2 regions of the Arthrobacter sp. JUb115 genome follow, and region 1 is predicted to be linked to the other one. Evidence: riboswitches for the same ligand, from Rfam matches in the RefSeq annotation. Region 1 holds a riboswitch; the other holds the start of a gene.
The links. A riboswitch is a leader RNA that binds a small molecule or an ion and turns the genes downstream of it on or off. The one in region 1 is predicted to bind S-adenosylmethionine.
Positions count from the first base shown of each region.

Region 2: it holds a riboswitch for S-adenosylmethionine, as region 1 does, so the genes downstream of both, EDF61_RS10445 (OsmC family protein) here and EDF61_RS08695 (flavin reductase family protein) in region 1, are expected to answer to the same signal.

Region 1 covers NZ_SOBS01000004.1:170,437-186,496, forward strand. Annotated here, with positions in the region: gene EDF61_RS08645 (hypothetical protein) at 1-99, shown strand, start outside; gene EDF61_RS08650 (hypothetical protein) at 108-437, shown strand; gene EDF61_RS18775 (hypothetical protein) at 532-705, shown strand; gene EDF61_RS08655 (peptidoglycan recognition protein family protein) at 708-1,766, shown strand; gene EDF61_RS08660 (hypothetical protein) at 1,769-2,095, shown strand; gene EDF61_RS08665 (hypothetical protein) at 2,272-3,072, opposite strand; gene scpC (succinyl-CoA:acetate CoA-transferase ScpC) at 3,263-4,780, shown strand; gene EDF61_RS08675 (PQQ-dependent sugar dehydrogenase) at 4,777-5,841, opposite strand; gene EDF61_RS08680 (dihydrofolate reductase family protein) at 5,849-6,439, opposite strand; gene EDF61_RS08685 (PaaI family thioesterase) at 6,510-6,932, opposite strand; gene EDF61_RS08690 (long-chain-fatty-acid--CoA ligase) at 6,948-8,555, opposite strand; SAM riboswitch class IV at 8,932-9,048, shown strand; gene EDF61_RS08695 (flavin reductase family protein) at 9,143-9,643, shown strand; gene dnaB (replicative DNA helicase) at 10,712-12,067, shown strand; gene EDF61_RS08705 (ZIP family metal transporter) at 12,129-12,866, shown strand; gene EDF61_RS08710 (MFS transporter) at 12,890-14,272, shown strand; gene EDF61_RS08715 (helix-hairpin-helix domain-containing protein) at 14,286-14,474, shown strand; gene EDF61_RS08720 (GNAT family N-acetyltransferase) at 14,485-14,817, opposite strand; gene EDF61_RS08725 (pirin family protein) at 14,835-15,836, opposite strand; gene EDF61_RS08730 (MarR family winged helix-turn-helix transcriptional regulator) at 16,006-16,060, shown strand, end outside.
Region 2 covers NZ_SOBS01000005.1:96,506-112,565, forward strand. Annotated here, with positions in the region: gene EDF61_RS10440 (DEAD/DEAH box helicase) at 1-1,894, opposite strand, end outside; SAM riboswitch class IV at 2,035-2,156, shown strand; gene EDF61_RS10445 (OsmC family protein) at 2,188-2,739, shown strand; gene EDF61_RS10450 (L-idonate 5-dehydrogenase) at 2,816-3,871, opposite strand; gene EDF61_RS10455 (SDR family oxidoreductase) at 3,861-4,631, opposite strand; gene EDF61_RS10460 (hypothetical protein) at 4,869-5,468, shown strand; gene EDF61_RS10465 (TM2 domain-containing protein) at 5,633-6,421, opposite strand; gene EDF61_RS10470 (Rv1352/Rv1906c domain-containing protein) at 6,474-7,109, opposite strand; gene EDF61_RS10475 (hypothetical protein) at 7,112-7,585, opposite strand; gene EDF61_RS10480 (hypothetical protein) at 7,810-9,852, shown strand; gene EDF61_RS10485 (class I SAM-dependent DNA methyltransferase) at 9,884-11,455, shown strand; gene EDF61_RS10490 (restriction endonuclease subunit S) at 11,452-12,552, shown strand; gene EDF61_RS10495 (PDDEXK nuclease domain-containing protein) at 12,625-13,734, shown strand; gene EDF61_RS10500 (type I restriction endonuclease subunit R) at 13,792-16,060, shown strand, end outside.

The DNA.
Region 1 (16,060 bases):
AATCGATGGCCACAGATCCTGGCGTTGACTCTCGTGCTCTTGAGTCTCGCTAGACGCTTTGCGACCATTCGAAAATACGATTACGAGCCCGGTAAGTAGGAGGCCCCATGGACGGGCCACAGTTCATCCTCGCCCTTATCGCTGCTCTCGGCGGTGGTGCAACCTTGCGGGAGATATTCGCTGCCATTGGCCGCGTGAGATCCGGCAAAACCAAGACCGAACGCACGCAAAACAAGAACTTGGTAGCCCGTGCCCACTACGCCGAAGCCATGCACCAATTCGAGAGGGACTTCCGTCTTCAAGTGCAGGACGCTGCTTCTCTTTGGCGGCGCCTGGCTATTGAATACGGGGCGGATGCTGCAGAACTCGGTCCGTGGCCCGTTCCGCCGGATCCGCCCAAACGACCGGAAGACGATCCGGACACGAGCACCATATAACCCTTCCAAGCCATCTCCTTCGAGGTGGCTTTCTTTATGCCCCGATACCAACCGGTATCGGGGCTTTCGAATAACCGAAAGGAAAACCTCACTCATGAGTGACATCAAGGATCCAGCTGCCGGTACTGCCGTGACAGCTGCAGATATCAGCGATGACGACGTGACGCTCGACTGGGACACCAAGCGTTTCGGTCGAATGATCGACCACGCATCCGACGAAGAACCAGAGACCGTCGCTGCTGGTGCCGGCGACGAGGAAGGAAACTGACCATGCCTCGCATAACTAATCTTGTTCGGAAGCTCGAAGCACGCGGACTCAAGGTCGAATACGTGAAGGGCTGGTCTACCCGAGGATCGGCAAGCTTCACTCCCAAGGGCGTGATGGATCACTGGACGGCCGGCCCGAAGAACTCCAAGACCCGACCGTCCCTGCGAGTCGTGACCAACGGCCGCCCCGGCCTGCCCGGTCCGCTGTGCAACGTCTACCTGGACCGTCGCGGCATCGCCGTTATCGTAGCGGCTGGACGCGCCAACCACGCCGGGTACGGAACATGGAAGGGCCACACCGGCAATACGCATTTCTTCGGTATCGAAGCCGAAGCGGCCGGCCCATCGGACTGGACCGACGAGCAGCGCGAGTCCTACCCGAAGCTGAACGCGGCTCTCCTGGACGCCATCGGGGAAGATGACGCGTCGTTCGTCTGCGGTCATTCAGAGTATGCGTTGCCGCGCGGCCGCAAGATCGACATCAACGGCTACTCCATGGACAACATGCGCGCCCAGACCCAGGCAGTATTGCGGGGCCAGAAGCCGGCCACCAAGCCGGCCGGATCCTCCAAGCCGAAACCAAAGCCCAAGCCGAAGCCAAAACCGAAGCCGGTGAAGAAGCAGCTGAACTCGACCCCGCCTGACGGCTCCACGGTCTTCCCTACGGATTATGAAGATCTGATCCTGGACAAGGATTTCGGCAAGATCACCGTGGGCGCTTTCCAGATCCTGATGGAAGCGGTCAAGATCGGCGTTCGGTACAACGAGCGCTGGGATGGCGAGTGGCGCCAGCGCACCATCAAGGACGCGATGGAGTGGCTGCAGGCTAACGGCTACTACAAGGTGACCCAGCATGCCCGCGCCGGGGTCCCTAAGGGAACTCCGCTCAAGGTTGATGGCGGCGACGGTTACTGGTTCTGGTATGAGCTGCAGCGCTTCCTCAAAGCCCGCGGCTTCTACAACAAGACCAATAAGGGTGTGCCGCTCAAGCTGGACGGCGATCCGGAAGGCTGGACCATTCACGGATTCCAGCGGTACATCAACACCAACAATGGAGACTAACCATGATTGAGTTTCACATCCCGCTATTCCAGATCTTCACGCTTCTGGCAGCCGTGGTCTTCCCGCTGCTGGTCGGGCTCGTGACCAAGCGCGAGACCAACCCGGGCCGCAAGGCCGTGTTCCTCGCGGCTCTGTCGGTGCTGATCAGCTTGTGCACCGAGTTGGCGGCCGCGCTGCAGGCCGGAACCGTGTACAACGTGGGCACTGCGCTCTTGACCGGTCTCGGCTCGTTCCTGGTGGCCGTGGCCATGCATTATGGCCTGTGGAAACCGACCGGTGTGGCGGACAAGCTGCAGGAAGTGGGCACCGGTAAGCACGAAGCCGAATAGTCGCACGGCTTACCAGCGCAGGCCCTCACGTGACTTGCGTGTTTCCTGATGCTGGTAAGCAAGCTGGTTGCGAGTCGGTATATTTACCGGTATAAAATCCATGAAAAAACCGCCCGACCATTTTCGTGATGAAACGAAAATGGTCGGGCGTTTTTTCAGTTAACTTGAACTGGAGATTAGCCTTCGGGTGCTGCGGTTGAGTAAGCTTTCCACTCTTTGCCTGCCTCCTGGAAGGCTTTCCATTCCTTGTATTCAGAGACTAAACCATTCTTGGCCATCACTTCTTCGAAGATCCCGTGGACAGGTACTGAGACGGTTGCAATGTCTTTAGGCAGAGCACCTTCGTCAATTTCCATGGCGAAGAGGAGAGTCCCTTTTCCTCCTGGTTTGATGTTGAAGCGTTGCTTCTCATCTAACGCATAGCCTTCTTCGGTGAGCTGTTCGTATTCCGCTTCGGTGAGTTCTTTCATTCCGTCAGCGGTGGTGTAGGAGTAGTCCGAATTCATCACCGGAATTGCTTCGCTGAGTGTGCTGTTCATGCTGAGGAATGGGTACTCAAGCTCGTCTGCTCCTTCAACGGTGACTTCCGGAATCGAGACTACGTCGGTGCCTTCGGAGTTATCGACCCGAACCTTCAAGTATTCACGGTGGTATCCAACGGCTTTCTTCAGGAAAGCTTCTACCTCGGCAGCCTTGGGGTCCGTCGCATCGATGAACGTCACCGTACCCCTGGCTCCTTTGCTTGAGAGGAACTCGTAGTCCATGTCCGTGGTGAGCTTGAGATCGGCTGGCGTGAGCGTTGTGAAATCCACGCCGGAAGTGCTGATGTTGCCCTGGCCAGGAATCACTGGCTGTGAAGGCGACACGCTTGCCAAATCTTCAGATTTTTCAACGTTCGTTGACGCGGAACCGTTACCGCAGGAAACAAGGCTTAGTGCCAGGGCAACGGATGTCAGCAAGGTAAATGGCTTTCGCATGGGGTCTCCTAGAACGGTGCGAGAACGATTGTCCTGAGTGTAGGCTGAAAGGGTTGGGAACAGGAAATGCGTACCCTTCCAAGTCGATTTTTCACGAAGGTGGAAAGAATTGTTCGACGGGGAATGTGTATTTCCGTAAACGACCCCAATGAGAGATTTGATTTACCACCAAGAGAGTTGGTTTAGCATTTTGCACGAACGTATTCACCACCGGGCCTTTGCTGATCGCTTGATGAGCGCCGAGCAAGCTGCAGAGTTCATTAAGCCAGGCATGACTGTCGCCATGAGCGGTTTTACCGGTGCAGGATACCCGAAGGCCGTGCCCGGGGCACTGGCAGCGCAGATGGAGCGCCAGCACGCTGCGGGCAAGGACTTCAAGATCAACGTGCTTACCGGCGCTTCCACCGCCCCTGAGCTTGATGGCGTGCTGGCCAAGGCCGAAGGCATGAACCTGCGCCTGCCGTACATGTCCGACCCCGAGCTGCGCCGCCGCATCAACGAGGGCAACATGGAATACATGGACATCCACCTGTCCCATGTCGCCCAGCACGCCTGGTTCGGCTTCTACGGCAAGATCGACTTGGCCATCGTCGAAGTTGTCGGCGTCACCGCCGAGGGCGACTTGATCCCTTCCAGCTCGGTGGGCAACAACAAGACCTGGCTGGAGATGGCCGACAAGATCATCATCGAGGTCAATTCCCAGCAATCTGCGGCCATGGAGGGCATGCACGATGTCTACTACGGCACCGCACTGCCTCCGCACCGCAAGCCGATCGACCTGAGAACCGTGCGTGACCGCATCGGCCAGCAGTACATGGACGTCGACGTCAACAAGATCGTCGCCGTCGTGGAAACCGACGCGCCAGACCGCCTGAGCCCCTTCGCCCCGGTGGACGAGACCAGCGAGAAGATCGCCGATCACCTGCTGACCTTCCTGGATTCCGAGATCCGTGCCGGACGCCTGTCCGAGAAGCTGCTCCCGCTGCAGTCGGGCGTGGGCAATATCGCCAACGCAGTGCTCGCTGGCCTAGCCCGTGGCGGCTACAAGGGCCTGACCGCCTATACCGAGGTCATCCAGGACGGAATGCTGGAGCTGATCAAGGACGGGACCATCGAGTTCGCCTCTGCCACCAGCTTCTCGCTGTCTTCGGAGGGCATCGAGGAATTCAACCGCAACGTCGACCACTACCGCGAGCGCATCCTGCTGCGCGCCCAGGAAATCTCGAACCATCCGGAGATCATCCGCCGGCTGGGCTGCATTGCGCTGAACGGCATGATCGAAGCCGACATCTACGGCAACGTGAATTCCACCAACGTGCTGGGATCGCACGTGATGAACGGCATCGGCGGCTCGGGCGACTTCGCCCGCAACGGCTACCTGTCGGTGTTCATGTCCCCATCGACCGCCAAGGGCGGCAAGATCTCGGGCATCGTTCCTTTTGCTTCGCATGTGGACCACACCGAGCACGACACCATGATCCTGATTACCGAACAGGGCCTGGCCGACCTGCGCGGCCACTCGCCAAAGCAGCGTGCGCAGCTGGTCATCGATAACTGCGCCCACCCGGAGTACCGCCCGATGCTGCAGGACTACTTCGACCGTGCGTGCAAGGACAGCTACGGCAAGCACACCCCGCATCTGCTAGGCGAGGCCCTGTCCTGGCACCAGCGCTTCCAGGAGACCGGAGACATGCGCCCGGCCAGCTAGTCGCCGGCCAGGCGGGGATCGATGCGCAGGATGCGGTCATCGCCCGCCCCTGGCTGGCCGCGCCCGTCGGTATTGTTGGTCAGCACCAGCAGTGCGCCGTCAGGATCCACTAGCACGTCGCGTAGCCGGCCGAGCCGGCCATCGAGCAGTTCATGCTCGGTGGCCGGCTCGTCCAGTTCCACCGCGCGCAGCACTTCTCCGCGCAGATTCGCCAGGTAGAGGGTGCCATCGAGGATCGCGATGCCGCTGGGGCTGGCTTCGGACGGGGACCACTGCGCAATCGGATCGGTGTACGACGGATTTCCGCCGCTTTTTCCCTCGGCTTCGGGCCAGCCGTAGTTTCCCCCGGCTTCGATGATGTTCAGCTCGTCGAAGGTGTTCTGCCCGAACTCGCTGGCGAACATGGTGCCATCAGCACCCCACGCCAAGCCCTGCACATTGCGGTGCCCGTAGCTGTAGACGAGGGAATTCTCGAACGGGTTGTCGTCCGGGACGCTGCCGTCAGGTGCCATGCGCAGGATCTTTCCGCCCAGCTGCTGCAGGTCCTGGGCTTGCTGGGGATTGCCCGCATCGCCCACGGTGGCATAGAGCATCCCGTCCTGACCGATGGCCAACCGCCCGCCGTTGTGGATGCTGGCCGAGGGCAACCCGTCAATCAAGGTGCGCGGGGCCGACAGTGAAAGATTCCTGGCGCTGCCTTGCACCGTGAACCGCTGGATGCGGTTGCCGGATTCAGCGGTGGAATACGCAAAAAGCTGGTCTGGGGAGAGGAAGGCCAAGCCCAGCAGTCCGCCTTCTCCGGTCGCCACCAGATCATCGAGCCGAGCCACTTCGCGGCCTGGTCCGGATCCTGAGATCTCCACGATCCGCCCAGAATCGCGTTCGCTGACCAGCAGGCTGTCTTGGGCGTAAACCATGGACCATGGGGCGTCCAAGCCGGTGGCCAGTGGTGCTGGAACAGCTTGCGATTCGGTAGCTGGAGCTGAAGGCGGGGTTGGCGCGGAGCATCCGGCGAGGAACACTGCGCCGAGCACTAGGCAGGTACCCAGAATGCGCTTCATCGAGCTGCTATGCATGGGCTGGTTGATGGCGCGTCGGGCGATAAGTCAGTTCCTGGATCCGTCCGTCCAGCAGCTTGGACTCGACAAGTTCCAGATCGTAGTCATCGACCCCGCCAAGTACCGGGGCAGAACCGCTATGCCCGGTCAGTACCGGGAAGATGGTCACCTGGATGAAGTCCACAAGACCTGCCGCCAGCAGGGAATGGTTCATCGCTAAGCAGCCGTGGGAGCGCAGCGGCACATCTGAAGCTTCCTTGAGCTGTGCGACGACTTCCAGTGCATCAGCGCGCTCCAGCGTGGGGTTTGGCCAGGACAGCGGCTCTTCCAGGGTGGTGGAGATGACGGTGGCGGGCTTGTCGTGCAGGGCCACACCCCACGCGTCTTCAACCTCGGGATTCGCCTCGATTTCTGCCCAGAAGCGGCTGAAGAGACGGAAGGTGTTGGCCCCGAAAACCATGCGGCAAGCCGGAGTGTAGAGCGCGAGGCGGTGGGCTAACAGCTCTGGCCCCTGTTTTCCCCAGTAGCCGCCCCAATCGCCGGCGGCGCTGCCGAAGCCATCGAGGCTGCTGAACACATCGAAGGTATAGGTCGCACTCATGGCGAATCTCCTGGAGCTTGAGCGTTAGATGCCACCTACCGTACGCCCGTGCTCGCGGTGTGAAAACCAGCTAGGCCGGATTCTCAGGCAAATCCACATTCTGGGTGCGCAACTGGCCGCGGGATAGCTGCTTGCCGGTGGATTCATCGGTGATGATGACCTCCCAGAGCTGCTGGGTGCGCCCTTGGAATAGCGCGGTGGCGATTACCTGAACCCGTGCTCCGGTGGAAGGGCGCAGGAAGTCGGTGGCGTTGTGCACGCCCACGGCGAATTGCCCGCGTTCGGCCACCGCGTAGCTGGCGCCCACTGATCCTGCGCTCTCGATGATCGAGGTGTAAACGCCGCCATGCACCACGCCCCAAGGGGTGTGGTGGTTCTCGTCCAGCTGCGCGTGGCCGCGTACTTCCGTGGCCGTGATTTCGTCGAATTCCAGTCCGATGCTTTCGGTGAAGCGGCTGGTCTTGTTGGGAATCCGCGGTGCAGTGTTTTCCAATTGGTGATCCTCAGGCTAGTTCGGTGTGCTGGCTTCGAGCGCTTGGGCGCGCAGGACATTCTTCTGCACCTTACCAGTGGAGGTGCGCGGCAGATCCTGCGGGAAGACGATGGTGCGCGGCACCTTGAAACCGGCAAGCTTTTCGCGGGCGAATTCAATCAGCGTTTGCGCGTCCAGGGAGGATCCGCTGGCGCGGATGACATATGCCACCGGACGCTCGCCCCATTTCTCGTCCGCGATGCCGATGACGGCCAGGTCCAGCACCTCTGGGTGCGAGGCGAGGGCTTGCTCCACCTCGATGGTGGAGATGTTCTCGCCGCCGGAAATGATGATGTCCTTGGACCGGTCGCGCACCTGGATGTAGCCATCCGGGTGCATGACACCCAGATCGCCGGTGTGGAACCAGCCGCCATGGAAAGCTTGGGTAGTGGCCGCTTCATCGCGGTAGTAGCCGATCATGACGTTATTGCCGCGCAGCACGATTTCGCCCATGGTCTGTCCATCCGCCGGGACATCGTTCATGTTCTCGTCAACAATGCGTGCGGACTCGGCGGTAATCATGCCAACGCCTTGGCGGGCGAGCTTCGCGGCCCGGTCCGGGCCATCGAGGGCATCCCACTCATCCTGGTACTCGCACACCGTGTACGGTCCGTATACCTCGGTGAGGCCATATACATGGACTACCTCGATGCCCAGCTTCTGCAGCTTGGAGATGATTGCCGGGGACGGGGGAGCACCTGCGGTGGTGATGCGCAGTGGAGCATCGAGCTGGTGGGCGCGGGTGGAGTCGGCGATGATTGAGCAGACGGTCGGAGCGCCGCACAAGTGGGTGGTTCCAAGATCCTCGATGGCATCCCAAACGGAATCTTCGCGCACGCCGCGCAGGCACAGGTGCGTTCCTCCCGCTGCGGTGACGGCCCATGGAGTGCACCAGCCGTTGCAGTGGAACATCGGCAGGGTCCACAAGTAGCGGGTCTTGGCCGTGAAGCCCTGGTGGTGCGCTTCGCCCAACGAGTTCAGGTAGCTGCCGCGGTGCGAGTAGAGCACGCCCTTCGGCTTGCCGGTGGTGCCCGAAGTGTAATTGAGAGTGATCGGAGCCCGCTCGTCGGCGATGGCGTAGGGAAGTCTTTCATCCGAGGCTTGTGCGATTAGCTCGTCCAAGGTGGCGTCCACGGGCACGTCCGGACGTTCTCCGGCGTACTGGTCATCGGTGATCTCGATGAGCGCCTCCAGCGTTGGGTTATCGCGGCGCAGGGTCTTCGTGTTTTCCAGCAGCTCTGTGTCGGCAAGCATCAGCTTGGCAGCAGAATGATCAATGATGTATTGCAGCTCGTGGGCCGAGAGTCGGGTGTTCAGGGCAACGAGGACTGCGCCTGCCAGCGGTACGGCGTAATGCGCCATGAGCATTTCGGGAGTATTCGGTGCCAGCACGGCCACGCGGTCGCCCGGCTCAATGCGAGCCTTCAGCGCCTGGGCAAAGCGGTGCACCCGTGCTTCGAATTCTTCATAGGAGAAGCTGCGAGTTCCATGGATGACGGCGGTCTTCTTCGGATAGGCCTCGGCTGTGCGTTCCAAGAAACGCAGTGGGGTCAATTCTGAATGGTTTGCCTGAATCTCTACCATGGTGTGGCTATTCCTCAATCGTCATCGATGGTTACGGAGAACAATAAGCAGGAGTGTGACTCAATGCACTCCATGACCAATAGTGGCATGAACCTCAGCGTCATGCCGGGAAACCAAGTTTCATTACGGTGGGCGGTAGGGAATTCGCGCCAGGGCCCCGAGCCCAGGGGAGGAGTTAGTGTTCTGCCGAATCAAGAGCGGCGGAAGCCTGCTGCGATCATGGGGCCGAAGCGTTCAAGAAGCGCGGCGTATGGCGAATAAAAGACTGCCCAAGGACTTCTGGCGGGGCCTTGGATCGAATATTGCGTCGAATATTGCGATTTGCGAAGTGAAATGTTTGACGGCTGTTCGTCATGAGCCATATCGTTTTAAACAGAATCAAGAGCATCAGCTATAAGCCCTGGCTTGCTGATCGGCAACCCTCTCAACGGTAGTGGGGTGCTCCAGGTGAGGATTCGGTTCCACGCAAAATGTGCTGGAACAAGTACCGCACACGGCGCGGAACTTCAGCCCAAGCGGCTTCGAGTAACGAGAAGCCAATGCTTGCAGGCTACTGCGCGGTGGGCAAGACCCAAAGGAATCGAGCCATGTCATTGAATCTTGAACTTGACCCGTTGACCCTGCGCAAGGTTTTCGCTCAGCATCCATCAGGGGTAGCCGCCCTCTGTGCAGAACTGGATGGCGTGAAGACCGGAATTGTCGCTTCATCGTTTACCGTGGGAGTTTCCCTCGAACCTGCACTGGTGATGTTCGCCGTGCAGAAGTCCTCGAACACTTGGCCAAAGCTGCGCGAAGCTGGCCGCATTGGCGTCTCAGTGCTGAGCGAACGCAATGATGGTGTCTGCGCTCAGATTGCGTCGAAAAATGGCGACCGGTTCCGCGGAATCGATACCTATTCCTCGGACCAGGGCGCGCTCTTCGTCAACGACTCCACGTTGTGGCTGGAGACTTCGATCTACAACGAGGTCGAAGCGGGGGATCACTGGGTAGTCCTGATGGAAGTCCACGGGCACCGCACCTCCGAGCACTCGCCACAGATCTTCCATGATTCGCGGTTCCATTCGCTGCCGATTCCTGAGCTCGTATAAGCGCTTCGCATCTTCCAAAGCTCCGGCCAGATCAAATCATCGATCTGGCCGGAGCTTTTTGAATTCCGGTTAGGCGGGTTGAGCCGTTCCCCGCAGCCCTCGACACCGGCAATGCCCGTTCTCTCTCGCCACCCTGAAGACGTGGCAAGATGGCTGGCAATCTCATGGCCTGCCATCTTGGGCCAGCTGCCCCAGGCATTTGGCGATAACCTCGTCATCAAAGTATCTGTCGCGAGAAACCTTGAACTCGCCATATCCGCCACCCGCCTGGGTCGTCGAACAGAACCGCGCAGGTAGCTCATGGATCCTCGCTGCACGCTGGACCAGAGTGGCAGCGAATTGCCGGCAACCCTCGGATGGGGTTTCCGAGCCATGCAAAGGCTGCGCATCACAAATGAAACCGGCGCTTTATGGGGTCTTCACTGGCGCGCGTCGCGGACGCGAAGTGGCGAGAGTGCGCCGGCAGCCCAGTCGCTGATCCAGGTTCGCCCGCCGAGTCGTTGCACACATTAAGTTATCCACCGCCCCCGAACGCAGAAACCCTAGCCGATTGTGGACTACTGGAAGATCCGGCCTTGCTGGCGAATTTAATCCACGGTGACTTAGGGTTTTGTAAATTCACCAGTATCCACAAGGTTATCCACAAAACTGTGGACAAGACGTGGGCAAATGTGTACAAAGGGTGAAAAACCCCGGGAACTGGGCGATTAAGGGTGTTGATAACCTTGGGTCGGTTGGCGTGAGCTTCAATGAATTAAGTTTCTGTCCACAGGTGTGCGAATACAAACAACCAAGTCAACAGATATTAATGATACGTAGAGTGGGGTAATCCACAGAGTTCTCCCCAGACTGTGAACAGGGAACTCCACAGGTAGAGGAGTGTTATCCACATATTCTGTGGATAATGAGGTTTACGCCTGTTAATAACAGCCCTAGTGTTGGGTTCGGGAGAGAAATATCCACAGGCGCCTGACATCCAAATGTCCGTATCGACTGACACGATGAAGCGTTGCCATGAGGCAAGGATAATTTTTCCCAGCGGGTCAATAGGGGATGGAAGTGTCTGCAATGAGTGCTGAGCCGGTTTACGAAGGACGAGATTCCGACGCAGGGCGCAAGCCGCCACAGGATATCGAGGCCGAGATGTCGGTCCTCGGTGGCATGATGCTCTCCAAGGACGCCATTGCTGACGTCGTTGAATCCATTCGCGGCACCGACTTCTACCGTCCCTCCCACGAATCAATTTACGAGGCGATTGTCGACCTCTACGGTCGTGGCGAACCAGCCGATGCGGTCACCGTAGCCGACTTGCTGACCAAGCGCGGCGAAATCTCGCGCATTGGTGGCGCCGCCTACCTTCACAATCTCATCCAGCAGGTTCCAACTGCAGCCAACGCCGGGTACTACGCAGAAATCGTGCGCGAACGCGCCGTGCTGCGCCGATTGGTTGACGCTGGAACGCGTATTGTCCAGATGGGCTACTCGCCAGATGGTGAAGTTGACGCAATCGTCAACGAAGCCCAGGCAGAGGTCTACAAGGTGGCCGAGAACCGCAGCAGTGAAGACTATGTGCGACTTTCGGACATCATCGAAGACACCGTTGATGAAATCGAGAACGCGGCCAACGCGGGCGATGGCATTACCGGTGTGCCCACCGGATTCTATGAATTCGACGAGCTGACCCAGGGCCTGAAGGGCGGCCAGATGATCATCATCGCCGCCCGTCCTGCGGTGGGCAAGTCAACCTTCGCGCTGGACTTCGCCCGTTCTGCTGCCATCAAGCACAATATGGCCACCGTGTTCTTCTCCTTGGAAATGGGCCGCAATGAAATTGCGATGCGCCTGCTCTCGGCCGAAGCATCCATCCAGCTCCAGGATCTGCGCAAGGGCTCGGTGGAAGACGCACAGTGGACCAAGATCGCCACGACCATGGGCCGGCTGAACGAAGCCCCGTTGTTCATTGATGATTCGCCGAACATGTCCATGATGGAAATCCGTGCCAAGTGCCGTCGCCTCAAGCAGCGCAATGAGCTGCGCATGATCATCCTGGACTACCTGCAGCTGATGAGCTCGGGCAAGCGCGTGGAATCGCGCCAGCAGGAAGTTTCCGAGTTCTCGCGTAACCTCAAGCTGCTCGCCAAGGAACTCGACGTTCCGTTGATTGCGCTGTCGCAGCTGAACCGTGGTTCCGAGCAGCGTACCGACAAGAAGCCAATGGTTTCGGACCTGCGCGAATCGGGCTCGATTGAGCAGGACGCCGACATGGTGATTTTGCTGCACCGTGATGACGTCTACGACAAGGAAAACCGTCCGGGCGAAGCTGACGTGATTATCGCGAAGCACCGTGCCGGTCCGACCAAGACCATCACCGTGGCCTTCCAGGGCCACTACTCGCGCTTCAATAACATGTCCACCGAGGGTTAGTCCCAGTCAGAACTCATATGGCACCTACTAAGCCAGCGAATTGCTGGCTATAGTGGGTGCCATGTTCGCTTCGATGCAGGCTTTGCTGTGGGGCACTGTGGCCGGCTCGGCCCTGCTGCTGGGATCTGGCGCGGCCTGGTGGCTGAAGATCCCCAAGGTCTGGGTCAGCGCCATCATGGCCTTCGGTGCCGGGGTCCTGGTCAGCGCACTGGCCTTCGAGCTGGTGCTCGAAGCCTATGAAACCGGCGGCCTCGTTGCGACGCTGGGCGGCGTGATCGTGGGCGCTGCCTTGTATTTCGGCGCGAACCGGCTGCTGGCCTGGAGAACCTCAAAGCGGCAGGCGCAGCGCGCAGGAGAGCAGGAGTCATCGGGAACCGCGCTCGCGGTCGGTGCACTCATCGACGGCATTCCCGAGTCCGTGGCGCTTGGACTTTCCGTGGTCGCCACCGCGAGCATTAATCCGGCGATGCTCATCGCCATATTCATCTCCAATGTCCCCGAGGGACTGGCGAGTACCGCACAGATGAAAGCGTCCGGGCGCAAGGGGTCCTCGATCGTTTTGCTCTGGGGATCGATAGCCATTTCCTGCGGCATCGCTGCCTTCCTCGGAGCGCTGCTGCTGGAATCCATGCCCGGTGAAGTGCTGGCCTTCGCCACCGCGGTCGCTGCCGGAGGCATCTTGACGATGATCGCCGACACCATGATTCCGGAAGCCTACAAGGTGGAGCTCGACTACACAGGGTTGCTGGTGACCTCGGGCTTCCTGGCGGCCTTCAGCCTGCACGTGATCGGCGGCTAGGGGAAACCTGAGATCATGGATGCATGCCCCTGAACCGCAGCAGCCAATCAGCCGAGCGCGCCGAGTCAACGATCTATGCTCCGCAGTATCTTGCCACCACCCTTGGCATGTTCGTGCTCGTCTTCCTGGTCGCTTTCGAATCCATGGCCGTGACCACGGTAATGCCACTGGTCAGCGAGCTGCTGGAGGGCGAACGCTACTTCGCCCTGGCCTTTGCCGCGCCAATCGCCAGCGGGATGCTGGGGATGGTTGCCGCCGGAGAAGTCACCGACCGGTGGGGGCCGAAGCACCCGCTGTCCATCGCCGTGGCCGTTTTCTGCATTGGGCTGCTGATCTGCGGTTCAGCCGAGAACATGCAGGTCCTGATTGCCGGGCGCATCTTGCAGGGAATTGGCGGTGGCGCGATCACCGTCGCCATCTACGTGCTCATTGCCCGCGCGTATCCTGCGCATCTGCATTCCAAGATCTTCGCCCTGTTCGCTACCGCCTGGGTGGTCCCGGCGATGATCGGCCCCTGGCTGGCCGGCTTGATGGCCGTGCACCTCGGTTGGCGCTGGGTGTTCTCCGGCGTGGCGGTGCTGGTGGTTCTCGCGTTCTGCGGGATCGTGCCGGCGTTGAAGTCGCTGAGCTCCCAGCGCAATCCGGACCTGGGGCCGATTTCCAAGAAGCGGCTGATGCTGGCCGGCCTGGCTGGACTGGCTGTCATCTGCATGAACTTGCTCGGCAATGCGCAGGGCAGCTGGTCCCTTCTGGGACTGGTCTTGGCATTGGCGGTAGCCCTTGCAGCAATTCGCCCGTTGCTGCCCAAGGGCACGTTCAGCTTGGCCAAGGGGCTGCCGTCCACCATCATGACCCGCATCTTCGTGGCCGGGGCCTTCTTCGGCGTGGAAGTCTATCTGCCGTACCTGCTGCGCGAGGATTACCAGCTGGGTCCCGACCGGGCGGGCCTGATCCTGACGGCCTCGGCATTGTGCTGGTCGGTGGGTTCATGGCTGCAAGGAAAGCTGGGGGATAAGGTGGAATCCTCCACCTGCATCACCGTGGGTGCGATCGCCGGCAGCGTAGCGATTTCAACCGCATTGGCCACCGCGATCTTCCATCCGCCGGTCCTCGTGCTGGTCTGCGGATGGGCCGTGGGCGGCTTCGGCATGGGGATGATCTTCCCGCGGCAAAACGTGAACATGCTGGCCCTGTCTGCCAAGGATGAACAGGGATTCAACTCATCGGCAATGACCGTGGCCGACTCCCTGGGCAACGCCGGAACCACCGCCATCGGTGGCGTCATCTTCGCGATGGCCGCCACCGGGATGGAGTTCATCTCGGTCTTCAGCTTCAGCCTCTTGCTGATTCTGGTCCTGATCGCGATCTCGCCGCGCACCAAACCTGTTGCGCAGCCAGCAGCCTGACTACGCTGGGATCATGGACACAGAGCTTCCCAAGACGAGCAACCCCGCCGCCAGGGCTTTCGAGCAGGCCGGCATCACCAGTCTCGAGCAGGCGGGGCAAGCCGGCACCGCGGCGCTGCTCGCGCTGCACGGCGTCGGCCCGAAAGCCATCCGCATCCTCCGCGACGAGCTGGCCGCACGCGGCCTCAAGATGAACCCCTGAGATCTCCGGTTTAGCCGCGCGGCAGGATGCCCAGGTGGTCCTTGTCCGGTTCCACGATATGCTGCGCATACTCGGTGTGCTTGGCAACGTAGGCCTTCACGTACGGGCAGACCGGAACGATCCTGGCACCGCTGGCGATGGTGTTCTCCAGCGCGAATTTCACCATGACGCTGGCTAGGCCCTGTCCGCCGTATTCCTCATCCACGGTGGTGTGGAAGAAGATCCGCTCGACGCCTTGGGCCCCATCAAAATCGCGGTAGTGCGCCGCTCCGATGATCTTGCCGTCATCGTCGAGGGCGAAGCGCTGGCGCTCGGGCAGGAATACTGGTTTGATGTCGCTCATTGGGAGTTCCTTATTGGTTAGGCGGGGTTCACGCGCGGGCGCAGGCGAACGGTGGGAAGTGCTGGAGCCGGCAAGGCTGCCGGAGTATTAGGCGGGAAAGGCCCGAAGCGATCCTCGGAGGCATCCCCGGGCTCGGCCCCGATCTCGGCCTGCCATTGCGCGCGGAACGCGAGGACTTCCTCATGGGTGCGGCCTACGAAGTTCCACCACATCAGGATGTCTTCCTTCAGCGGCTCTCCGCCGATGAGCAGCGCCAGAACCGGCTGGTCCCCGGACTTCAGGCGCAGGGTCGTGCATCCCGCACGCACGAACCCGAGATCGCGTGGAGCGAGTTCATGGCCGTTGACTTCAAGATTGCCGGAGTCCAGGAGGATCCCGTGCTCATGGTGCCCGGGGACAACCACTTCGATCTCGGTGTTCGGTTCAAGGCGCAGTTCGGCGCCACCGAGCTCGGTGTGCGTCTTCACCGGGGAGGTGGACGACTTGCCCGACACCCCGTAGGTGCCAAGGAAGACCGACAGCGACCAGCCGGGAGCGGTGAGCGCTTCCGGGCGGTAGTTCTCAAAAGTATGTTCCATATCCCGTGCATGATCCGGCAGCGCGGTCCATAGCTGGGCGCCGTGAAGGATGGTGGTGTCTTCGGTGAGGATCTCCGAATGGCTGATTCCGTGCCCGGCGGTCATCAGATTGACCTCGCCGGGTCGCACGGTCGCCTTGAACCCGGCCGAATCCATATGGTTGATCTCTCCGGTGAAGAGCCAAGAGACAGTCTGCAGTCCGGTGTGCGGGTGACGGGGCACGTTCATCCCGCCGGTGACTGCGACATCGTCAGGACCGTAATGGTCCAGGAAGCACCAAGCGCCGATCAGGCTGCGCTGCTTTTGCGGCAGTGTCCGGAAGACCGTCATTGCCCGCGGACCGCCCAAGGGCACTTCGCGTGGTTCCAGGATTTCAACCTCTGCCTGGGAACGCACTGCACTGCAGCCGATCTCCTCAGGCCGGTGCTCAAGATTGCTCATATGCCAAGGCTATTCACTGTGGCCCGCTTTGACTACTTGCGCCACCGATTCGAACGCAACTGGAATTGGCGCTGCGACCCGGGGCAGCTTTCGGCCCGGGCACGGTATTCTCGACCGCGGTACGATCAATGCAGTGGTATTAGGCATCTTTCAAGGAGCTTGCGACAACGTGGACAGTGCTATTCTTCGCGACGAAGATCTTCTCAAGCTGGAAAAGCAGGTGT
Region 2 (16,060 bases), on a different contig from region 1:
CGCCGAGATCATGGGTACGCAAGAAGTTGAGCCAGGATAGGCCGTGGCCCTGATACGGGCGCAGTTCAGCGTTGAACGTTTCCGCTAGCTGGACCGGCTGCATTTCTTCACCGCTTTGCAGCGCCTTCATGGTCTGCAGCCACTGGTTGTGCTGGGCTTCGATAATGCCCAGATCCACCAGTTCTTGCCACCAGTCGATGCTCAACTTATGGATGCGGATCGTATCGCCCTGCACCGTGCCCAGCTCCCCGGCCTCTGATATCAGCTGGCGCAGCTGCGTGAAATCTGCACCATCAATCGGGATCACCGTAAGGTCATCGAGGACGAGATACTCATCTTGCTTGGTCAAGGCCTCCAGCAGCAGTGGGAACGGGACCTTGGTCTCGTCCAGGAGCACTTCCACAGACAAGTCGAACCAGTCCCCCGTGCTTTCGCCGGCTTCGACACTGACAGCGGCCGGCGCGTGGCTGATCCGGTACTTCGGCAGCCTGTTCTGCTCTTCAACGACCACATCGGGATGCTCTGCCAAGAGCGGCAATGCGTAGACCAAGAAATCGATGGATTCGGAGGTGCTGAATTCCTTCGGCGGGAAGATTCCTGAAGAGGTCAGTTGCCCCAAGGAAGCCTGCGCGCCGAGCTTGTCCTGCACCGAAGCAGCAATTTCCTTTTCCACGGCATACTGGCGGGGGCCCGCGGAGGCGTACTCCCAGGAATAGCTCACGGTCAGCGGAGTTCGGATGCTCTCCAGGGACAGCTTGAGGCTGGGGCGTGCTGGAACAGGGATGCTGTAGCTGTCATCCTCGCTCTTCAACGGTGCCATCAGGCGCAATCGGTCCAGGTGCTGGCGCTCGAAAAGCTCAACGCCTTCCTGCGGGATGGATTGCGCACCGGATTCAATAAATGTGGCCAGTTCCTTCGTGACCGGTTCAGCGAACCGGGCCAAACCGATTTCCCTGGCCTTCGGCAAGGGGCTGGACGCGTAAGCCAACAAGGTCGGCGGCGTGCCTATGGGCAAGAGGTAGACGTGCTCTTCGCTCGGCCCGCGCAGCTTCCCTTCCATGCTCAGGCCATGTTCACCGCGACGCACATCCACGTGTGCCATGGCTGGTTGCTCGCTGAACTCCACCGGGGCCTTGGCCGTAGAACCGCCGTTGACGATCTGCACTCCAGCTTCACGCAGGGCTTCGAACGCATCCAGCAGGTCCTGGCCTGGAAGATCCATCAAGGAGATCCACTCCTTGGGATCCCACGAATGGCGATAAGTATCTTGTTCAACGTGTTCACGCAACCGGTCCAGTTCAACGACCGCACGACGCTGCTTCTTGGAGAACCGCGTATCAAAAGCGACATTGCGCCAGCTGATCCCGGTTTGGATCCAGGGGCTCTTGGTGCCCTGGCGGGCCGGGCGTGCCTGCAAGGTCAGCGCGTCCTCGCCGCCATAACGCGGTTCGCTGACCACTTTCAGGATCAATCCCAGCGGTTCTTCGGCAACCAGCGGCTCATCGGAAATGACTGGAAGCAGACGGTCAAGGGTGCGTTCCCACTGCGGCTTGCTATTGCGTTTCCATGCGTGGGGATCCACCCCGGAGTCGGAGACGAAGAAGCCCTGGTCTTCTTCGGTGGTGACCTCAATGAGCAAGGCGGCGACGTCTTCACAGGACTGAACCCCCGGATGCTTGCCGCAGAAGCTGGTGAAGCTGATATTGCCCGCGGTGATTTCCAATTGGGCCATCACCGATTCGCGCAGCACCACACCGGAGATGCGGGTAGATCCCGGGCGCATTACCCGGTTGGCGATCTGCACTTTTCCGGAATCACACAGGAATTGGCCCAGGTTGTATTCGGATTCGGTCACCAAGGTCTGGGCCGCAGAAAGTGTCAGCTGGAATTCCATACTCGCCGTTCATTGTTCGTGCAGTGGGCGCCCGAGAGCTAGATTCCATCTTAGCGAGCCGGAAAGCAAGATGCCCGGTGACGAAAAGTTACTTCTGCCCTTTACCCGCGGGCCCTGCAACCGATAGAAATTAATCACTGAATCACGAGTTCCACTCTTTGAGCCCTGGCTGAGTGGACGGCAACCCTCCTGCGTCATTGTGCGGGGTGCCCCAGGTGAAGATTCGACGCATCTTGAACGCCAAGATGCGTAAGCGATGGCGCCCCTTGCGCCAGAAAGGGGATCAATTCCCCATGACTAATGCAGCATCTGCCCCAACCGTATCCGAAGACCGCGCACAGCGCCTGCAGGAAGCAGGCAAGGGCTGGGGCGAACGAATTTCGGCTGCCCCGCAAAGTGCCCAATTGACTTTCACCGTCGAGGGCGAAGGCTTCGATTCGGTAGCCAGCAACATTGTCTCCGGCAAGCACACCTTCCAGGTCGACGAGCCAGCTGCCCTGGGCGGCAGCGACCTGGCCGCAAGCCCCGTGGAATACGCGCTCGGAGCGCTCATCTCCTGCCAGGTTGTGGTCTACCGCTTGTACGCGCAGAACCTCGGCATCCAGGTGGACGACGTGAAGATCCAGGCCAATGGCCACCTCGATGTCCGCGGACTCTTCGGCATCGACCAGACCATCCGCCCCGGCTTCTCGTCGGTGGATCTGGACATCCGGATTGCCGGACCGGAATCAGCTGAACGCTATGAAGAACTGCGCCGCGCAGTGGATGCACACTGCCCGGTGCTGGACCTCTTCGCCAATCCGGTGCCCGTGACAACCGCGGTAAGCATCGCAGAGACCAACTAGAGTTCGCTGAACTAAAAAGCACCGCGGCGGCCCCCGACTTCAGGGGCCGCCGCGGTGCACTTCTAGCTGAAGCCAACTATTGCCCCAGGAAGTTCAGCAGGACTTTGCCGGAGCGAGCCGAATCCTTGGCCGTTTCGAAGGCTTCAAGCGCATCGGCGACCGGGAACTCGTGGGTTACCGCCTCGGAAACCTGCAGTGAACCGTCGGCCAGGGCAGCAAGCACATGGTCGATTTCGTCGTTGAAGCGGAAGGAACCAACCAGTTCCAGCTCGCGGGTAATAGCCAGCGAAATGAGTGCGGGTTGTTCTCCTGAGGGCAGCAACCCGACCATGACCACTCGACCGCCGCGCACGGCACCGCGCACCGCGGAGGCCAATCCGCGGTAGGTGCCGCTGGCCTCGATGACCACGTCCGCGCCCACCTGGGCGATTGCTTCCTGGCCATCGGCGCGCAGGGTGGAGGTGGCACCGAGCTGCTTGGCAATCTCCAGCGGCTTGGCGTGCATGTCTACCGCGATAATTTCGCTGGCCCCGGCTCGTTTAAGCACTGCTACAGCGAGAGCTCCGATCGGGCCAGCACCAATAACCAGCGCCTTCTTGCCGGCGACTTCGCCGACGCGCGACACCGCATGCCAAGCAACCGCAGCCGGTTCTGCCAGTGCCGCATCGCGCAGTGCTAAGCCAGCAGGCAGCTCACGCAGCATGCGTGATGGCAGGTTCATTTCGCGGGCGAATGCGCCCTCGGTGTGCGGGTAGCGGGCGGCCGAGCCCAGGTAGGTGCACCCCGGGGAGAGATTCGGGCGGTCGGCCGGGTAGGGTTCCCCCGTCTCACCTGGTGTTGCCGGGTGCACGGCGACTTTGGTTCCGGCTGCCGGCCCGCTGCCGTCAGCGGCGGCCTGGATGATGGTGCCGACGATTTCATGCCCGAGAACCATTGGAGCCTTGAGGATCGATTCCCCGGCGGCGCCGTGGCTCCAGTAATGCAAGTCTGATCCGCAGATACCGCCGTAAGCGATGGCAACGCGTGCTTCATCTGCTCCCGGCGCTGCCAGCTCGATTTGTTCAATACGCAAATCACCGGCTGCATGGGCCACGACGGCCAACGTGCTGGTGGCGAGGGAATTAGACGACAACGCTCATGCCTCCGTCGATGAAAATGGTCTGACCGTTCACGTAGTTCGATCCGTCCGAGGCCAACCAGACTGCTGGTCCGGCCAGGTCTTCGACGGTACCCCAACGGGCCGCCGGGGTGCGGCCAAGAATCCAGGAGTTGAATTTCTCGTCATCCACCAGATTCTGCGTCATTTCGGTGTGGATGTAGCCCGGTGCGATGCCGTTGATTTGCAGTCCCGAACAGGCCCATTCCGCGGTCATGGCGCGGGTGAGGTTGCGCAGTCCGCCCTTGGCTGCGGTGTAGGCGGAGATAGTGGGACGGGCCAGATCGGTTTGCACCGAGCAGATGTTGATGATCTTGCCTTCGCCGCGTTCCACCATGCCACGTGCGACTTCTCGGCCCACCAGGAAGGCGCTGGTGAGGTTGGTATCGATCACGCGCTGCCAGTCGGCGACTTCCAGTTCCAGCATGGGCACGCGGTGTTGGATGCCCGCGTTGTTCACCAAAATGCGGATGGGGCCGATGTTCTTTTCAATGGCGGCGATGTTCTCGCGCACGGCGGCATCATCGGTGACATCGAAGCAGACGCTGTGGATCCTCTCGGCGCCATAGCGGGTGCCGAATTCGGCGGCAGTTTCGGCCAAGCGTTGCGCATCGCGGCCGTGCAGGATGATGGTGGCTCCGGCTTCGGCCAGGGCACGGGCAAGTTCGCGGCCAATGCCGCGGGAGGATCCGGTGACCAGGGCCAGCCGTCCGGACAGGTCAAAAAGTTGGCTCATGAATTCCCTCGCATGAAGTGTCGATGGTACATCGACGGGAACTCATCAGCGGTATGAACCAGCTGTTAAATCCGAAAAATCAGCCCCGTCGCTTCCCTAAAACATATCAGACTTATGATGCCCAAGACAGCTAAAAGTAGGATTTAAGAGCTTCAGTTTCAGCAAGCGTCAGAACATCTCGGATGCCCTGAACATCGGGACTTACACGTCTTCAAATATTGATGTCAGGATAGGATCATGGACTCATCGACGACGTTGACTGAGGGTAGCGAAATCCCTCTTTGGATTCAGCTTTCCCGAGCGCACGAAGACTACACGAGCGACACTTCAGAACACTACGACGAGGTTCTTGAAGAGGTGACGGAACGATTTGCCAAGACCGGCTCCCTCGGGAAAGCTGACATTGGTTCTTTGCTTCTATGGAAACGGCTCAGAGCCGACACCAAGTGGGCAAAGAAGCTCATGAACACCCCGGACCTAGAGGTACGTGAGGCCACTGAAAACGTACTCAAGTACGCGAATGACGAGCTGCTCAGTGTTCCGGAAGCCGCCGAGAAATCACGAAGCGCTCTAGGAGCATTGCCCGGGTTCACCACCGGTGACGCACTAGCTTCAGCGGTCATCGTCGCCGCAGCACCGAAACGAATGGCCATTTACGATCGCCGTGCGCACCATGGTTTGACGCTCCTCGGCATTCAGTTGGCAAACAGTCGCGGCCGGTACCGCCGGTACATGCAAGAAGTGGAAGTTCTCATTCAGCTCCTTGATGAACATGACCAAACGTGGACGGCCAGAGAAATCGACCAAGCCTTGTTCGCTTTGGGCAACCAACGATAACTTCAAGAATCGATGCTACGAACGGATAGTCGCCCACGTAAGTCCAAGACTTGCGTGGGCGACTACCTTTGTCCAAACCCCGGTGGGTCCTCTTCCCCATAAGAGTTCCCACCGGAGCACATTTCCGAGGAGTTTCTCCCAAATGATCCGCCTCGGAATCTCTGTTAGCGCTTTTCTTCGATGGTGACGGTCCAGCCGTCGAAGTTTGCAGCGTTCACATCCAGGAAGTACTTGCCCGCGGTCTTGTGCAGAGCCGTTTCTTCGCTAACCGGACCGTCAATCATGGCTTCGGGAAGCCCGCCGTCCTTCATCAGATCCGTCCCCTCGGTGAGAATGTAGATCGCGCCAAGGGACATGTCTTCGCCCCCCTTGAAGGAATAGGTCATCCGGGCTTCAGCCCCGGTGAGCTCGAACACCTTGCTGGCCTTGTCGGTCTTTCCATCGAGGGTAACGACCTCCTGCCACGTGGCCTCCGCAGGTTCCTCTGCCACGGGTTCTTCTTCAACAGCAGCCTGCTCAGTTGCTGCAGCAGTCGCCGAAGCCTCGATGGTTGGTTCTTTAACGACAGATGGTGTGTTGGTGACCGCTTGATCCACAGCCTTTCCGGCAGAGACCCCGGTGCTGATTCCAATCACTGCGCCGATGGCGATCAGAACGATGCTGATGATCCATGCCAGCTTCTTGTGCTGCGCATACCCCTCCAACGGGCGACGGAACTTATCGGTCATGCCACCAGAAAGGATGATAATGAGATCGATGAGGGACCAAATTCCAAAACCGCCGAAAGTCAGCAGCTTCAGCAGGCCGGTGCCCACCTTGCCCAGATAGAAACGGTCAACGCCCAGTCCACCTAGCAGCAGGGAGAGCAACCAGGTCGTCATGAAAGACTTCGGCGGAAGGTAAGGTGCGGGATACTGCCCTATTGACGAAGGTTGTGCATTGGTATAGCTCATGATGGCTCCTAAAAGAGTAGGTGATGATCACTGATGTTTGGTGTGCGGGCTTCTACTGCTTCACCCAGGTGCCGCAGCGCTTCGATTCGAAGTCCTGGCCCTTTTTGACCGTGACGGCGGGACGCCCTCCGCCAGGGATGCCGTTGTCGATGATGTCGCTGCCATTGGTTCCCGTTTTGACCACTGCCCAATAGCAGTCGCTGCCCACAGCTTCCTTGGCGCGATAGGTGCCGGCCTTGATGTCGCTGCCGACCGTCCATACTCCGTCCTCGACGGAATTTTCCAGCTGTTCCGCCTCGATCTTTCCGACCGCCTTTTCGCGGGCAGCGACCTTGTCTTCCGCATCCTGGAGCTCCTGGTCACGCGTATCCAGATTGGCGGCCTGTTCATCCAGGGCGGCGCCGCGTTCCTCCACGGCTTCTTCCCTGCCGGCGATCCCGGCTTCAAGCTCGTCGAAGTCGGATTGGAGCGAATCCCGTTCCGCTGCGACCGCTGAATGCGACTCGGACAGGGCCAAATACTCTTCGGATTCCTTCGGATTGACGAGGTTCATACCCCAGAACACGCCTCCGGCCAAGGCCCCAACAACGAGTATTGAAGAGAGGATGAGTCCCCAGCGCTTCTTCTTGCCTTTAGTCTTTGCTGGGTTATCGAACGACTCCGCTGAAATCTGCTTGTCGTTTAACATTTCTAGTTCACTCCTTCAATAACCACGTTGACGCCGCTGTCCGGGTGATAAGACCAGCTAGCTTTTAACGAGTCCCAGGTATCGCTTTGTGTGCCATCCATAGCTCTGGTGCGATCCATTTTTTCTTGGGTTGTCTCAGGGACGCCCAACTCGTTGAGCATGCAGTAATAGGCGAAGATGTTGGACGTTCCGGTGTCCGTATAATCCTTACCCTTGGTGTTGAGCGAGATTGCAGATCCGTCATTCATCACGGTGAATCCCTCAGAATCGATGGCGCAAGCTTCGACTGCTTGGTCAATCTTCTTTTGAGTCAACCCACTGGCAATGCCACCGCCATCTGATACAGCCGAACCAATCAGCAGCCCCAGAACCGTACCTGCTGCTATTCCAATGCAGGCTGGCAACAGCCATGATTTCTTCGGGCGTTGCCTGAGCATTTCAGGCGGGACCATAGGTCCCTGCGTCTGTGGTTCCACGGCGGCCTCCTGGGGGGCGAGTATTCGATGATTTCGACGTCCTTGCCTGGAGCACCTGGTGCGGCGATGCGGCCTGAATCCGTCGTGAAACCAGATTGGATGACGTAGCTCTAATTTGAGTAGCAAATCACTGATAATGAGGGTTATCAGGAGTACTCATGGATAATTGATGAATCATCTTATAGGGTCGGACCTATCAACCGATCGACATCAAGGAGTCCACGATGAACGCGCAAGAGCTGATTTCCTTGCCGGACATCGCACGCCTCGCCAACGTCCAGCGCCCCGTGGTTTCCGTCTGGCGCACAAGGAGCCGGGGCACGGATTTTCCATTTCCGGATTCGAAACTGAAAAGCGGCGCCCAGGAACTATTCGTATCCGAAGAAATAGTTCAGTGGCTGCAAGTAACCGGCCGCGGAAACAACCCCGAGTTCAAAGAAGACTCAGCGTCCTACGCAACTCTGGGGCGGGAGAATTTTCCTCTCGTCACTTCGCTTCTGTCCCTGCAGCAATTCCTGGGCCGGCCATTGTCGCAGTTTTCGCCGATCGAGCTCCTTGATGCCGCAGACGAACTGGACCCGGATGACGAATGCCTCTATTCAGAAATCGAAGCAGGACACGACAAGTTAGCTTCCATCGTTGGGTACGTCGACAAGCTAATAGATGCGTCTTACGGAGCTCTGCCTGCGTTTGAATCGCTATTCAATGATCGTTTTCGAGCCAACGAAATCGCGATAAGCCGCACTGCGCTGTCAGGACCTGCCCGCCGACTTGTCGCCCAGTGCGCGCTGGAACTGGCGGGACCGGATTCCGTATTCCACGAGGCAACCCCGGGAGGCAGCGACCTTATCTATGCACTGATGCAACTAGTTGAAGAATCGGCTTCTTTGCAGATTCAGCTTCCGTCTGCCACAGGAGAACGCGATACTTCCCGGCTGACCGTACGCCGGTTGAAGATGCTGCTCGCCACAAATGAGTCCTTCATTGCTTCTACACCATCGCATGGAATCAAGCCGATAATCCATCTGGCCCAGTTCCCCTCTCCGGAGATGCAGGACGATGATCCGCTGGCGGTCCTGCAGGCCATCGATGATCTGGTCCTTGAACTTGGCCCAAGCCACAGTGCGATCGTCATTGCCCCGGCGAACGCCTTGGTCAATGCCACGGACCATAAGGAAGTCGCTAACGTGCGGGCTTCGATTTTGCGCATGGGACGAGTTCGCGCTGCTGCCTTGTTGCCGCAGGGGCACTTCCTTTTCAAGCCCCGAATTCCTCTGGGCTTGTGGGTCATCGGTCCGGATACCTCGGATGCTCCGCTGGCGGAGCGTCGCATCATGCTTGCTGATCTCAGCGGCTTGCCGCTGGATGACAATGTCACGGATGATTTTGTCGCAGATCTAGCGGCAAGCCTCATGGAACTGCACGGACTTCGAGCACACTCTTTCAGGTTCGCCCGGTGGGGACGAACAAGTCGGATCATCGCCAGTTCGCAAGGGCTAATACCCCGGAATCGGGTTAAACGCCTTCATACCCATGCAGACGCTGCTTCTCTGGCTGAACATCAGGTCGAGTTCGAGAAACTGCTGACTGCTCTGAATGAATCCAGCGTCGCTCGCCCTCAATTGAACTGGGAGCTGCAGTTGCGCGAATCAGAAGCGCAACCTGTCGAAACTTCCGGTTTGAGAACGCTGGGCGAGCTGGTTTCCCAAGGGCAGCTTCGAGTCCTGCCGGGAACCCGATTTAACAAGGATTCGTTGCGTGCCACGGTTCAGCACGGAATAGGAGTTTGGAATTCAGAGGATATTCAATCTGAACAGCCCACCGCCTCAATTTCCTACTTCAACCTTGCGCAAGCTTATGGCCGTGCGGTAATTACCGAGCCTGGTGACATTGTCTTCAGTTCTTCGGGCGGGCCGGCGGCCACAGTTGATGTCGAAGGTTCGAAAGCAGTGAATTTCCCGGTGAGGATCCTGAGAATCAATTCAACCGCTGGTTCCGGGCTCCATCCACAAGTACTCGCCCAGGACATCACCAATGCCGAATCAGCCAATTGGCGGCAGTGGGCGGTTCGCAAGATCCCGCCGAATTCTTATGAGGCGATGCGTCGCGCGCTTCAGTTGATTGATGAGGAACGTCAGCATGCAACCAGCCGCATTGAGCTTTTGAATTCCCTGTCCAGCCAAATAACCAGCGCATTATTGTCCGATGGGCTTGAGATACTTGTTCCAGAACGTTTAAGGAAGGACGTCCCTAGTGGCACGAACTAAGAAGGTGGCGGCCGTGGCTGCCCCAAGCACGATGAAGGAACTCAAAGATACGCTGTGGAAAGCCGCAGACAAGCTTCGCGGTTCCATGGATGCCTCACAATACAAGGACGTCATCCTTGGCCTTGTATTCCTCAAGTATGTCTCCGATGCTTTCACCGAGCGCCGTGAGCAATTGGAAGCCGAGCTGACTGCCGACGGCATGACCGAAGAACAAGTAGGGATGCTGCTGGATGATGTAGATGAGTACATCGGCCAAGGGGTGTTCTGGGTTCCGGCAAATGCCCGGTGGGAGTACCTGACCCAGAATGCCAAGGGACTTCCGGCGCTCGACGGTGAGGCGCCCAAGAATATCGGCGAGCTGATCGATGCTGCCATGGATGCAATCATGGCTTCTAATGCGACGCTCACAGGCACGCTGCCACGCGTCTTCAACCGCGAATCTGTGGACCAACGCCGACTCGGTGAACTGCTTGATCTTCTGAACACCACTCGTTTCACCGGCCAAGGTTCTGGACGTGCGCGCGACTTGCTCGGTGAAGTCTACGAATACTTCTTGGAAAAGTTCGCGCGCGCCGAAGGCAAGCGCGGCGGAGAGTTCTACACGCCTGCCGGTGTGGTCCGCGTCTTGGTGGAGGTCTTGGAACCGACCAGCGGACGCGTCTACGACCCAGCCTGCGGTTCGGGTGGCATGTTCGTGCAGACCGAGAAGTTCTTGGATGCCCACAACGCAGATCGCACTGCGATCTCCGTTTACGGTCAGGAACTGAACGAACGCACCTGGCGCATGGCCAAAATGAACCTAGCCATCCATGGCCTCAATGCCAATCTAGGGCCGCGCTGGCAGGATACCTTTGCTCGCGATGTGCACCCGGAAATGCAAGCCGACTACATCATGGCTAACCCTCCGTTCAATATCAAGGACTGGGCACGCAATGAGTCCGACCCGCGTTGGCGCTACGGCGTTCCGCCGGCTAACAACGCCAACTATGCATGGATCCAGCACATCATTTCCAAGCTGGCACCAGGTGGCACCGCTGGTGTTGTCATGGCAAACGGTTCCATGTCGTCGAATTCAGGTGGTGAAGGAGATATCCGTGCCCAGCTAGTCGAGGCGGATCTAGTTTCGTGCATGGTCGCGCTGCCAACTCAGCTTTTCCGCTCCACCGGCATCCCTGTGTGCACTTGGTTCTTCGCAAAGGACAAGACCGCTGGTTCTCAAGGTTCTGTTGACCGAACCGGGCAGGTGCTGTTCATCGATGCCCGCAACCTGGGCTACATGGTGGACCGCGCCGAGCGGGCATTGAGCGAAGAGGATATCGCGAAGATCGCTGACACATTCCATGCTTGGCGTGGTAGCGCGTCCGGAGAGAGCAAGGAATACGCGGACGAAGCTGGCTTCTGCTACTCGGCCACTTTGGCTGAAATTAAGGAAGCCGATTACGCACTAACGCCAGGCCGATACGTTGGGGCAGCCCAAGTCGAAGACGATGGTGAGCCAATCGAAGAGAAAATCGCGCGACTCGAAAATGAATTGTTTGGACTGTTAACAGAATCAGAGCGCTTGGCAACTGTAGTACGCGAGCAACTTGGGAGAGTTTCATGAACGATATTTGGCCAAATGGGCCGCTCTCAGAAATTGCTGACGTGATAATGGGGCAATCGCCAAACGGTTCCTCAACCAATAACGTGGGGAAGGGTACCCCGTTGTTGAACGGACCGACTGAGTTTGGCCTTTTCCACCCAGATCCCGTTCAGTGGACGAACGCTGGTGTTCGTTTTGCGATGACCGACGATGTCTTGTTCTGCGTTCGTGGATCAACGACTGGTCGCATGAATACAGCAAATCAACAGTACGCCATTGGTCGAGGGCTATGTGCAATTCGCGCTAAATCTATCTCAGATTCTAAATTCGTCCGCTACGCGTTGACTCACACCTTGCCGGAATTATTGTCAGCCGTAACAGGTTCAGTCTTCCCGAACCTCTCCAAACCGCAAATAAGTAAACATCCAATTTTTGTCCCACCGCCAGCGGAGCGAGAACGGATTTCCGCTGTCCTCGAGTCGCTCGACGACAAGATTGCGGTAAATGAAAACATCCTTCGGGCAACCGAGGACCTCATTCATGCTTCCTATCGAGGCTTCATCAACGGCTCCACCCTGCAAGTTGTCAAGGCTCGGGACGTGGTGCGCCGGATATCACCGAAACGAAAGTTCAAGAAGGACGATTTAGTGCCGCAGGGTGACTTTCCGGTATTCGATCAAAGCGAAACTGGACTCCTCGGATATTTAAATGGTGACGGTTTCCTGGATGCCAGCACGGAAGAACCCATATTGTATTTTGGAGACCACACTTGCAAACTACGGATTGTGACTCAACCGTTCACAGTAGGTCCGAATACAGTTCCTTTCAATGGAATAAGAGTTCCGGCACTGACACTTTATTGCGCTCTCAATGGCGTGCAAAAACAGGAAGAATATAAACGACATTGGTCGCTTCTGATGGATAAAGAAATCTTTGTTCCTAACGAGAAGGAAAGAGAAGAATTCGCTAGTCGCTACGGATACCTACTTAGGATGGCCATGGTTTTGACAAAGGAGAATAGATCGCTCGCAACAACTCGCGATGCTCTGCTCCCCCAACTCATGTCGGGCAAGCTGCGCGTCAAAGATGCAGAAGCGCTCGTTGAGTCCGCGGTGTAACTAATTGCCATTACGTCACGGACAGTGGAGAAGTTCCAATTAGAGGTAGTTCCACAAGGGAAGGGAAACGGCATGAGTTCAAAAGGCAACTCGTCGACTTCGAAAGACGATGTATGCTTCGCCAGCACGCCACCTGCCGCTGGCCTTCCCACGTGGTACCCATTGCTCCTTGATTCGATCAGCGATCGCTTTTCCCAGCGACTACGGCGAGCCAGCATGGAAGTCAATCAGAAATTGATCAGGACCAATTGGAGTACCGGACGCGACATCCTCGACCGGCAATCTGAACAGGGCTGGGGAAACAAAGTCATTGACCGGCTCTCGTGCGACTTCAGGGAACGATATCCAGATGCCAAGGGATACTCCCCTCGAAATCTTAAGTACATGCGCTGCTTTGCCGAAGCGTGGCCATCGGCGGCAATGGTGCAACAGGCTGTTGCACCACTGCCGATGGGTCATGAACTGGTTCTGTTGGAGAAGCTCAACGAGGAACCCACACGTATCTGGTACGCCGAAACGGTGCTTGCCGAAGGCTGGTCACGCAACCAACTGGCATGCCAGATCGAGACCCGCCTGCATGAACGGAGCCGGCAGGCTACCTCCAACTTCAACACTGTCCTGCCCTCATCAACTTCGGCGATTGTTCAGGACGTCACGAAGGACCCTTACGTCTTCGATTTCTTGGAGCTGGCCGAGTCCAATAACGAACGGGAAATTGAAGGCCAACTGTTGCAGCACGTCGAGCGTTTCCTGCTGAAGCTTGGGCGGGGATTCGCCTTTGTCGCTCGGCAGCTGCGGTTGGATATGGCTGGAGACGAGTTCTTCCCGGATCTGGTCTTCTACGGCTTCGTCCTCCTCCGTTTCGTAATGGTCGAGCTGAAGGTGGAAAAGTTCGAGCTCGACCACCTCGGCCAGCTGGGCATATATATGAGCTTTGTCGATGACCTGCTGGATCAACCCGGGGATGAATCAACTATTGGCCTGTTGCTGAGCAAGACCAAGAACTCGGTGGTCGCCGAATATGCGCTACGCGGTTTCAGTTCTCCTATTGGCGTCACCGAATGGGCCGCCGAAATCACGGATTCACTTCCTGAAGATGTATCCCGCAGTCTGCAGAGTATCGATGAACTGGAAGCGGAACTTGCCGGTACCGACAATGTCAAAGGCGACGGCTCCACATGAGAACTCCCAACAGAGAAACCAAGATAATTGTTCGCTCCAAGAAGAGGATCTAGCTCAATGACAACGCAAACCAGCTTCTCCGAAGCGGACCTCGAAGGACTCGTTCTCGAGTGGCTCGGCGACGGATGGCGACCAACCCACGGCCAGGATATCGCACCGGGCACCGGCGAGCGCGAGTCATGGGACGAGCTGCTGATCCGTCCGCGTCTGCTCGCCGCGCTGCGCCGCCTGAATCCAGGTTTCCCGGAGCAGTACCTGCAGCAGGCCTGCGCGGAAATCGCGGCGCCTGCATCCCAGGATGCGATCACCGAGAACTACCGGATGCACAAGATGTTCGTTGACGGCTACCGGCTAACCTACCTGGACCCGGACGGAACCGAACAGAATCCCACACTGCGCCTGATCGGTACCGAAGAGACGGATAATGACTGGCTGGCCGTCAGCCAGGTCACTCTGGTCCAGGGCGACTATAATCGCCGCTTCGATGTCGTCTTGTACTGCAATGGCATGCCGATGAGCATCATGGAGCTGAAGCGCGCAGGGGCTAAAGGTGCGGACGTTGCCGCCGCCCACGCACAACTGCAAACCTACCTGCGGGAATTCCCGCTGGCTTTCCGCTTCTGCGTCTTCACCTTCGCCTCCGACGGGTTGGATGCCAAGTACGGGACCCCGTTCACGCCGCTGAACCACTTCTCCCCGTGGAATGTCGATGATGACGGTGTCCCCGTCCCGGTCGATCTGGTCATCGATGGCGATGCTGTCCTGCCGATTGAGACAGCCATCGCCGGGTTGTACAATCCGACCCGTTTCCTCCAGTTGCTGCGTTCCTTCACGGCCTTCGATGCCGGGGCCGAGGGGCTGCTCAAGCGCATCGCCAAGCCACACCAGTACTTCGCCGTCACCAAGGCTGTCGGATCCACAGTTGACGCCGTGCGCACCAACGGCAAGGCCGGCGTGGTCTGGCATACCCAGGGCTCGGGCAAGTCCATGGAAATGGAGCTCTACACTGCATCGGTCATGCGCCACCCGGCGCTGAAGAACCCGACGGTAGTGGTAATCACCGACCGCAATGAACTCGACGGGCAGCTCTATTCAGGGTTCGCCCGCTCCCAGCTGCTGCCTGATACGCCAAAGCAGATCCGCCGCCGCACCGAGCTACGCTCAGAGCTCTCCGGGCGGGTCACCGGAGGCATCTACTTCACCACACTGCAGAAGTTCGGGCGCACCAAGGATGAGAAAGATGCGGGCACCGAGCACCCGCTGCTTTCCGACCGGAAGAACATCATTGTCATTGTCGACGAAGCCCACCGCAGCCACTACGACGACTTGGACGGCTATGCCAGGCATCTGCGCGACGCGCTGCCCAACGCCACGCTGATCGCATTCACCGGAACCCCGATCTCCTTCGAAGACCGCAATACCCGCGATGTCTTCGGCGACTACATCGACGTCTATGATCTTTCCCGTGCCGTGGATGATGGTGCCACCGTTCCTGTCTACTTCGAGCCACGGCTGATCAAGGTACAGCTGGCCGACGGACGCACCCTGGAGGATCTGGATGCGGACGCCGATAGGGTGACCTTGGGCCTGGATGACACCGAGCGGGCGCGCATTGAGCAGTCCGTGGCCGTGGTCAACGCGGTCTACGGCGCACCGGAACGCCTGGCTGAACTGGCCCGGGATATGGTTTCGCATTGGGAACATCGCCGGGACACGGTGGCCCCATTCATTGCTGACACTTCTGGCACGCCGACATCTGGCAAGGCCATGATCGTTGGCGGCACACGCGAAATCTGCGCGAACCTCTACTCGGCCATCATTGCTCTGCGACCCGATTGGCATTCAGACGAGCTGGACAAGGGCAAGATCAAGGTCGTGTACTCCGGCACCGCGTCGGACGGTCCCCCTGTCTCCGAGCACGTCCGTCGAGACTCCGCAAATAACGTCATCAAGGAACGTCTCAAAAATCCTGAAGACGAGCTGGAATTGGTGATCGTCAAGGACATGATGCTCACCGGCTTCGATGCCCCTCCATTGCACACACTGTATTTGGACCGACCGCTCAAGGGCGCCTTGCTCATGCAGACTCTCGCGCGTGTCAACCGCACCTTCCGTGGAAAGAGCGATGGCCTGCTTGTCGCTTATGCCCCGCTGGCTGAAAACCTCACCAACGCGTTGGCTGAATACACTGCGGATGACCGAAAGAACCAGCCTGTGGGCAGGAATATTGATGAAGCCATCGCCCTAGTGGTGGACTTGGTCAACCAGATCCGTGGTCTGCTGTCCAACCACGATTGGAAAGCCGTGCTCGGCAAGCCCGGACCGA